Regions from separate parts of the Rhodococcus sp. RS1C4 genome, predicted to be linked through region 2. Evidence: predicted binding sites of a transcription regulator. Region 2 holds the regulator's gene; each other region holds the start of a gene.
The links. Region 2 encodes LexA, which represses DNA repair genes until DNA is damaged. Its sites were predicted from a motif close to CGAACANNTGTTCG; they were not measured.
Positions count from the first base shown of each region.

Region 1: CH289_RS00140 (error-prone DNA polymerase) is a predicted target of LexA. The motif match lies at 1,080-1,093, and genes of this name have one in related genera.
Region 3: CH289_RS05410 (HNH endonuclease signature motif containing protein) is a predicted target of LexA. The motif match lies at 2,068-2,081, and genes of this name have one in related genera.

Region 1 covers NZ_NOXZ01000003.1:4,352-7,635, reverse strand. The annotation lists gene CH289_RS00145 (MMPL family transporter) at 1-984, opposite strand, end outside; gene CH289_RS00140 (error-prone DNA polymerase) at 1,156-3,284, shown strand, end outside.
Region 2 covers NZ_NOXZ01000047.1:45,297-48,580, reverse strand. The annotation lists gene CH289_RS23780 (uracil-xanthine permease family protein) at 1-162, shown strand, start outside; gene CH289_RS23775 (acyl-CoA dehydrogenase family protein) at 264-1,406, shown strand; gene lexA (transcriptional repressor LexA) at 1,536-2,234, opposite strand; gene CH289_RS23765 (hypothetical protein) at 2,643-3,041, shown strand; gene nrdR (transcriptional regulator NrdR) at 3,169-3,284, shown strand, end outside.
Region 3 covers NZ_NOXZ01000014.1:33,199-36,482, reverse strand. The annotation lists gene CH289_RS05415 (hypothetical protein) at 1-178, shown strand, start outside; gene CH289_RS05410 (HNH endonuclease signature motif containing protein) at 366-1,904, opposite strand; gene CH289_RS05405 (APC family permease) at 2,135-3,284, opposite strand, start outside.

The DNA.
Region 1 (3,284 bases), on a different contig from region 2:
TATCGCGAGCAGGGCAGGAACAGCCGTCAGCGACAGGATTGCCGCGCTGGCGACGGCGGCCATGGCTCCGAATCCGAGCGATTTGACGACCGGTTGCGGAAACACGAGCATTCCCGCGAATGCGCAGATCAGCAGCAGCCCCGAGAAGACGATGGTTCGGCCTGCGGTCAGCACGGTGCGAACTGCGGCGTTCTGCGGGTCGACGCCTGCGCGCATCTCCTCTCGAAATCTACTGACGATGAACAGTCCGTAGTCGATGGCGAGGCCGAGCCCGAGAAGTGAGGCGACGTTGATGGAGAACGAGCTGACCTCGGTGACCACCGTCAGCGCCCGCAGGATTGCCAGTGCGCTGATGACGCTGAGGATACCCACGAACACCGGCACCGCGGCCGCGACCACGCCGCCGAAGATGAAGATCAACAGCACCAGGGTGATGGGGATCGCGATCGCCTCGGATCGCACGAGGTCGCTCTGCAGCGTGGTGCTGAAGGACACTCCTACCACCGATCCGCCGGCGAACTGCGAAGTCACGCCGGGGACGACGAGTTTCGGCGGCAGGTCGCCGAACGTCGAGAACGTGACGCCTGACTTGGGGCCGAGGGTGACGGTCGCGAGCGCCTTGGTGCCGTCGTTGGACAGGAGGAACTGCTTGGCTGCGGCGTTCGCCGTCCAATAGGACGTGACGTTCTCGACGGAGTATTCGTTCTGGAACTCGTCGAGCACGGCTGTGACATCGGGTGCGATGTCGTCGATCGTCTTGCCTTCGGGTGCGGTGTAGATGGCGACGATGTCCGGTGTCGGTTGCCCGAGGCCGGCGACGAGTGTGCTGACTTCGGCGGCCTCGCTTCCCGGGTCGATGAAGCCGCCTTCGCTGAGCTTGGAGAACACGCCGATTCCCCATACCCCGCTGAGGGCCACCGCCACGATGGCGATGGTGAGCACCCAGCGTTTACGGGAAACGACGAACGAAGCCCAACGTGTCACGTTCTCACTCCAGCTCTCTAGTTACATGCGATCGCAGAGCGAGCCTAGTGGCTGGAGACGACACGTTGATTTCTGTCGGTGCCATGCGTTCTAATAGAACACACGTTCGAACGGTGTCTTCCCCTCTGTTCGACCGTGCTGTTCGAGTTCTCGATGAACGAGGGGATGGTCATGGGCTGGAACGATGGTCCACCGACGTGGTCGGAGATGGAGCGGGTGCTGTCGGGGCGTCCTGCGCGGCCGGACAAGCCCGAGATCGTCGGCGACGGCGGGGACAGTCCTGCCTGGTCGCGTAAACGTGCGGCGTACGAAGGGTCGGTCACTTCGGCACCCGTGACAGGAACTCCGTATGCGGAGTTGCATGCGCATTCCGCGTTCAGTTTCCTCGACGGGGCGAGCCAGCCGGAAACGATGGTGGAGGAGGCCGCGAGGCTCGGGCTGGAGTCGATCGCCCTCACCGATCACGACGGTCTCTACGGGGTCGTGAGGTTCGCCGAGGCCGCCAAGGCGCTGGGTGTGGGGACTGTCTTCGGTGCCGAACTGTCGCTGGGAACGGACAAGTCGCGGGCAGGTGAGCTCGACCCGGACGGTACGCATCTTCTCGTGCTCGCTCGCGGCCAGGAGGGGTATCGCAGACTGTCGAGGGAGATCGCGGCGGCGCATCTGGCCGGTGGCGTCAAGGGAAAGCCTCGGTACGACTTCGACGCGTTGTCCGATGCCGCGGGTGGGCATTGGCAGATCCTCACCGGGTGCAGAAAGGGGCACGTGCGGCGTGCCCTGCGCGACGGCGGGCGGGACGCGATGGATGCTGCCGTCCGGGACCTGGTCGACAGATTCGGCGCCGACCGTGTCACCGTCGAGCTCACTCATCACGGATTGCCGGAGGACGACGAGCGCAACGACGCGCTGTTCGACGCCGCCGCCCGCTTCCGCCTTCCGGTGATCGCCACGACTGCGGCCCATTACGCGACGCCGGAGAACCGCCGTCTTGCCATGGCGATGGCTGCGGTGCGCGCCAGAAGCAGCTTGGACGAGGCATCGGGATGGCTCGCACCGACCGGTGGTACCCATCTTCGGTCCGGTGCGGAGATGGCTGCGCTGTTCCGACATCATCCCGGCGTGGTCGACGCCGCAGCCCGGCTCGGTCGTGAGTGTGCGTTCGATCTTCACTTGATCGCGCCGAAGCTTCCGCCGTTCGATGTGCCTCCCGGACATACCGAGATCAGTCACCTGCGTGATCTCGCGCTGCGTGGTGCACGCCTCAGGTACGGCTCGCCGACGGAACATCCTGCGGCGCACGCTCAGATCGAGTACGAACTGGACATCATCGAGCGGTTGGGTTTTCCCGGGTACTTTCTCGTCGTCCACGACATCGTGAAATTCTGCAAGGACAACGACATTCTGTGCCAGGGGCGGGGTTCGGCAGCGAACTCCGCCGTCTGTTATGCCATCGGCATCACCAACGTGGACCCTGTTGCCAACAAGCTGCTCTTCGAGCGATTCCTCGCGCCCGAGCGGGACGGTCCACCCGATATCGACGTCGACATCGAATCGGACAGGCGTGAGGAAGCTATTCAGCACGTCTACTCCAAGTACGGGCGCACGTATGCCGCGCAGGTCGCGAACGTGATCACCTATCGAGGTAAATCCTCGGTGCGTGACATGGCTCGCGCGTTGGGATTCTCTCAGGGGCAACAGGATGCGTGGAGCAAGCAGGTCACCCGTTGGTCCAACATCGGTGACCAGGAGGGAAGCGACATACCTGCTCCGGTACTGGATCTGGCGCGGCAGATCGAAGGGTTTCCGCGTCATCTCGGTATTCACTCGGGCGGCATGGTGATCTGCGATCGCCCCATTGCGGACGTGTGTCCGGTGGAGTGGGCGACGATGGCCGACCGCAGTGTTCTCCAGTGGGACAAGGACGATTGCGCTGCGGTGGGTTTGGTCAAGTTCGACATGCTGGGACTCGGGATGTTGTCGGCCCTGCATTACATGATCGATCTGATCGACGAGCACAAAGGCATCCGGATCGACCTCGCGGACATCGATCTGAGCGAGAAGGCTGTCTACGACATGCTGCAGCGAGCGGATTCGATCGGCGTGTTCCAGGTGGAGTCGCGCGCGCAGATGGCGACGTTGCCTCGCCTGAAGCCGAGTGAGTTCTACGACTTGGTCGTGGAAGTGGCACTGATCAGGCCGGGGCCCATTCAGGGTGGATCCGTTCACCCGTACATCAAGCGCCGCAACGGGCTCGAACCGGTCACGTTCGATCATCCGTCGTTGAAGAAGGCTCTGGATCG
Region 2 (3,284 bases):
CCGGTCAACCTCACCGTCGTCGCGGCCGCACTGGTCGCGGGAATCGGCGATTTGACCTTGACCATCGGATCGGTCGCCCTCGGCGGCATCGCATGGGGCTCGGTGGGCATCCTCGTCGGCTATCCGGCTCTGCGCGCACTCAGCCGGCTCGCTACCCGCTAGTTCGGTCACCGATCCTGCGCGGCTCGGTCATCGACCGAGGTCGGGCGCGGTCGTAGTGTCGAGGGAACGCACGACAAGTGTCACCCTCGAAGGAGTAACCCGTGGACCGCACCCTGTTCGAACCCGAGCACGACCTCTTCCGCGAGTCGTACCGCAAGTTCCTGGACCAGCACGTCGCCCCCAACCATGCGCGCTGGGAAGAGCAGAACATCGTCGACCGTGACGTCTGGGTGGAAGCTGGCAAGCAAGGCTTCCTGGGAACGGCAGCGCCCGAGGAGTTCGGCGGCGGCGGGGTCAAGGACTTCCGGTACAACGCCATCGTCACCGAGGAAACCACCCGCGGCGGATACAGCGGAATCGGGTTCACCCTGCACAACGACGTCGTCGCGCCCTACTTGATCGAGCTCACCAACGACGAGCAGAAACAGCGCTGGCTCCCCGGATTCTGCTCAGGCGAACTCATCACCGCGATCGCCATGACCGAGCCCGGTACCGGCAGTGATCTGCAGGGAATCAAGACCCGCGCAGTTCGCGACGGGGACGAGTGGGTCCTGAACGGATCCAAGACCTTCATCACCAACGGCATCAACGCCGACCTCGTCATCGTCGTCGCGTGTACCGACCCGGAGAAGGGTGCGCAGGGCTTCAGCCTGCTGGTCGTCGAACGCGACATGCCAGGCTTCGAACGCGGACGCAACCTCGACAAGATCGGCATGAAAGCCCAGGACACCGCCGAGCTCAGCTTCACCGACGTTCGAGTCCCCGCAGCCAACCTCCTCGGCGAAGAAGGCATGGGCTTCATCTACCTGATGCAGAACCTGCCGCAGGAGCGCCTGTCGATCGCCGTCGTCGCAGCCGCAGCCATGGAATCCGCGCTGGACATGACCATCCAGTACTGCCGGGACCGCAAAGCGTTCGGCAAGTCCATCGGCAAATTCCAGAACACCCGCTTCGTGCTCGCCGAACTGGCCACGGAAACGACCGCGACACGCATCATGGTCGACAAGTTCATCGAACTCCTCAACGCCGGCACGCTCACCGTGCAGGAAGCCGCCATGGCGAAATGGTGGACAACCGAGAACCAGGTCAAGCTGATCGACAGATGCCTACAGCTGCACGGCGGCTACGGATACATGAAGGAATACCCGATCGCCAAGGCCTACATGGATTCTCGTGTGCAGACCATCTACGGTGGCACCACGGAAATCATGAAGGAGATCATCGGCCGAGGACTGGACCTCTGACCCCGTCGTAACCCCGAGAGCGCGCCGCCGCACCCCCCCTGAACGGAGCGAACGTGACGTTCGGTCACATCAAGTGACCGAACGTCACGTTCGCTCCATGTCGGTACCGGGTGGTGGAACGAGCGCTGTTCAGAGCTTGCGCATCACGGTGACGACCTTGCCCAGGATCGCTGCGTCGTTGCCGGGGATGGGCTCGAACAAGGGGTTGTGCGGCATCAACCAGACATCACCCTTGGTTCGTTTGAACGTCTTGACGGTTGCTTCGCCCTCGATCATGGCCGCGACGATGTCGCCGTTGTCCGCGACGCTCTGCTGACGCACGACAACCCAGTCTCCGTCGCAGATCGCGGCATCGATCATGGATTCGCCGACGACTTTCAGCAGGAACAGGGACCCCTGGCCCACCAGTTCGCGGGGGAGCGGGAACACGTCTTCGACGGCTTCCTCGGCGAGGATGGGTCCACCCGCGGCGATTCGTCCGAGAACGGGTACGAAAGTCGGCGTGGGCAGCTGGTCCTCGGACGGAGCAGAACCGTCGGCGACTGCAGCCGCGTGATCCGCTTGCACCTCGTCGAGCCCCCGCACATCGACGGCCCGAGGACGATTGGCGTCTCGGCGGAGGAAGCCCTTGCGCTCGAGCGTGCGCAGCTGGTGTGCCACGGACGATGTGGACGTGAGCCCGACGGCATCGCCGATCTCGCGGATGCTCGGTGGATATCCCCGCTCGGTGACCGACGCCCGGATCACCTCGAGCACCTTGCGCTGACGCTCGGTGAGTCCGGCGTTGATATCCGTTCCCTCGCCCTCGAACGCCTTCGCCGTCGGCACGGCAGCAGGCTTGCCCGCCGCAGCCTTGCCGGCCGCACTTTTCGTCGCCGCGGTTTTCGGCGCAGCGGGCTTCCCAGCAGTCTTACCGTTCGACCCCGTGCCATTCGACCCCGTGCCATTCGACCCAGTAGAGGTCTCGTCTTTCATTCGTGCGTCCTCCTGCGTGATGCGTGCGTGTGCCGGAACTCGAACGTGCTCGAAGACCAGAACGCGTGGGATGGATGTGACGTGTGGTTTCTGACACGAACTTAGCCCGTAATCGCTGTTGGATCAAACATCTGTTCGATCCGTGTCGCGTTTTCTACTGACTTTGTCGGAGGTGCGTGATAGAACTTTCGAACAAGCGTTCATCGAACGCCTGATCGAATAGCGTTCGAATCCACGTCTCGTTCGACACCGGAGGTTCCGATGAGCATCACCACCGAGCGGCCCGTCCGTACGGAGCAGCACCAGCAGACTCGCCGTGCTGTCAGTACCCGTCAGACTGCGTCGCAGCGTCGTGCGGCGATGCAACGTCGGCGTCGTGTCGGCGCGTCCGCGGTGCGCGGCGGCCAGCACGACCGGCGGGCCGAGGGGTGCGCGGACCAGGCGCATCGTAGCCAGCGCATCACCGTGCTCGGCGCGGTGGCGGGAGTGGTGGGGACCGCACTGGTGCTGTTGGCGCTCGTCGGAATGGCGAACCTGCGCGCATCGTCGCTCGAATCGGTTTCTGCGCCCTCTGTTGCCACGGTCCAGGTCCAGAGCGACACGGTATCGGGCGACACGGTCTCGAACGGCACGGTCGTCAGCAGCACAGTAGGTCCGTAGCGCTGTGTTGTGTCTGCCTCGTCTGTCAGGGGACGGAGCCGGTTCGGTTCCGCTCCGAGTATCCTCGAAGCCTGCGCCTCCTGTGTGCCGTTCGGGGGTGCGTGACGGCTACGACGGAGGCTCAACCATGCATTGCCCGTTCTGCAGGCACCCCGACTCGCGCGTGGTGGATTCGCGGGAAGCAGACGAGGGCCAGGCTATTCGTCGTCGTCGTTCGTGCCCGGAATGTGGACGTCGGTTCAC
Region 3 (3,284 bases), on a different contig from region 2:
AGCAGTTGCATTGGGATTCATGGCCATCTTCGGCTTGCTCAATTGGACCGGGTTCTGGGTGCTGATGCTGATGGGAGCGTTACCTGCCGCAGTCTTCGCCGCCATCGTTGCCGCACTACAGCCACATTTCCGTAGACCAGTTGCTTCTGTGTCGGACCGAGTTAATTTCGCCGATTGAGAGCTCGGCCGAAGTGGTCGTCGCAACTCGGAATCGAATCATGACGCATCGGTCAGCGGTGTACGGCACAGGCAGCGGGCTCAGGGCATGACTGTAGGCGGCACATGTCAAGCTCTGTGCCGCTGTGGGTCTGCTACCTGCCCACGGTGGGCTCGTGTCACCCGCCACCGTGGGCTCGGGCGTCGACCTATTCTCGGGCGGCCCCTGGGTTGCCTGGTTCTGGGTCGTTGGTTTCGGGGTCGCTCGTTTCAGTATCGGTGGAGTCGACGGGACCGAACAGGGGGAGTTCCGGGATAGGTCGGATGTACTCGTCGGGGTGGTGATAGTGATTGAGTAGCCCACGTCGAAGTGGGTCGAGCGTTGTCGGGGAATGCCATAGCGTTCGGCCTGGATAGGGGTGGTCGGGGCCGGCCTTGGTCGTGGCCCAGTCGGTGTCCTTCGGGCCGACCAAGGGATGATGCCGATCGCATCCGAAAGTAAGGTCCTCGATATCGGTGTTTCCACCGGCCGCCCACTCTTCGATGTGGTGGACCTGGCTCCACGTTGCAGGGCGGGTGCAGCCGGGGAAGCTGCATCCACGATCGGCTGCTATCAACACGATTCGTTGGTCCGGTGACGCCAATCGCTTGGCGCGCCGAAGTTGAAGCGGACGTTCGTCGTTGTCGAAGATGACCAAGCACTGATAGGCGTGCGACGCCATCCGAATGGCATCCCGCATCCCCACCAGGGACCCGGTTGCGGTCACCGCATGGCCCGAAGCGGCTTCGAGATCCTTCACACTCATCGTCAACACGGCTGTCACGGGAAGTCCCCTGTGCATCCCCAACTTTCCGGACGCGAGCATCTGCCGGAACACCATCTTCATCGCGTCGTGCTGCCGTCGTCCCTTGCCTCGATGATCTCGACGCGCCCGGGCTGCCGCCTCTTCATCGACCGGTTCGCCCTCGGCGGGCTGGCCGTCGTCCGTGGCGTCTTTCGGAACGCTCGACTGATCAGGTCGATCGTCACAACCATCCGCGTCATCAGGTGAGTCGACGACCGGTGGGGGATCTGCTGGATTGGCCTGTCCGGGTTTCGCCCATTTGTCGAATACGGCCTCGATGTACGCACGCAGTTCGGAGTCGACGACCATCTTTCCGCGGGACAACCCGTCAGCTCCTTGTTCGTCGAACTGGACGTAGCATCGATCCGCGACCCGCGCGGGGTCTTCGTCATCACCGTCGGGGTCGATCAGGTCGTACAAGCGCGAGGCAGCTGCCTTCAGGTGGTCGGGGCTGAGCTGGCGTGCCAGTTCCGCCAGCTGAGCCTCCGCTTTCTCCCGCGTCTCGATGTCGACCTTCGATCCCAGACGCCAGAAGAACTTTCTGATGATCTGTTGATGCTCCTCGTTGATCAGCCCGTCCTCCGCGCCGCGAAGAGTGTTCGGTGACAACGGTTCCAAACGCTCACCCGTGACGGATGTGCGCTCACCGAACTCCATGGCCAAGCGGATACGTTGACCCGCTCGCGTTCCGGAGGATCGCAACAACACGGACAGTGCTTCAGGGACCGACCCGTAGATGTCGTCCAAGCCTCGCTGGTCGACGAGATCTGCGATCCAGGTGTGGCTGTACGCGAACAACTTTTGACGAACCACTTCCATGCGCACCAGTAGAGCGCGTCGATCCGCATTGTGAAGCCCGGCTGTCTGCATGCGACCGACGTCCTCCGTGCCCTTCTCGATCATCTCGACGACCTCGCGCAGGGACGAGGGGCCGATTACAGGAACACCGTCACCGGAGGACCGCCAATGTGGCTGTGTGTCAGTGACAATCGTGGACTGAGCCATTGCTTCTGAATCTCCCCCTGAAAGCATGTGAGAAGACTATCCGGTGCCACCGACAAGCTTTCGAACATCAGTGCGAATCCGCCCGTCATTCTTGCCGGCGCGATGCGTTCTGCCGGTACAGCTTCCGACTAGTCGTCGTGTGATCGGCGCTTCCTGAGCGCGTAGACGGCGGCACCCGCTGCGAGTACGCTTGCACCCACTGCCACCGATGACACAGGTAGCGAGAACGCCAGCACGAGACAACCCACGAGGCCGATCACAGGAACGAGGCGCGCTGGGCGGCCCTCGGCGCGAGACAAGGTCGACGCCGACACATTGGTCACGGCGTAGTAGCAGAGCACTGCGAACGACGAGAAGCCGATCGCGGTACGGATGTCGACGGTGGCTGCGGTGACGGCGACGACCACCCCGACCATCAGCTCTGCCTTGTGAGGTACGCCGAACCGTGGGTGCACGGCCGCCAGAACGTGCGGAAGGTGCCGGTCACGGGCCATTGCGAAAATGGTTCGTGAGACGCCGAGTACGAGGGCGAGCAACGATCCCAGCGCTGCCACCGCAGCGGTCGCACTCACCACTGGCACCAACCAGGATCGACCGGTGACGCGGGCCGCGTCGGCGATCGGTGCGCTTGCTTGCGCGAGCCCCGACGGGCCCAGCGCCCACAGCAGCGCTGTGGCGACCGACGCGTACAGCACCAAGGTCAGGGCGAGCGCGATCGAAATCGCTCGGGGAATGGTACGAGCCGGATCGCGGACCTCCTCACCCAACGTTGCGATGCGCGCGTAACCGGCGAAGGCGAAGAACAACAGGCCCGCACCCTGCAGTACACCTATGGTGGTGACATCGGCCGCCGAGACTTCCACCGGATGCCCGGGCGAGTGGACCAGCGATGCCACCACGACCACAACGAGAACCGTGACGACCACGGCGACGATGATCCGCGCCAACCACGCGGACTTCTGCACTCCGACGTAGTTGACGGCGGTCAGCCCGAGCACCGCCGCCGCAGCCACTGCATGCGCGTGTTCGGGCCATGCGTACATACCGACCGTCAATGCCATTGCGGCACAGGACGCACTCTTGCCCACGACGAATCCCCACCCGGCGATGTAACCCCAGAACTCGCCGAGACGCTCACGCCCGTATACGTACGTTCCTCCCGACGAGGGATACAACGCGGCAAGCCGTGCCGACGACGTGGCGTTGCAATAGGCGACCACAGCGGCGACGGCCAATGCAACGAGCAAACCCGATCCCGCAGCCCGAGCGGCGGGAGCC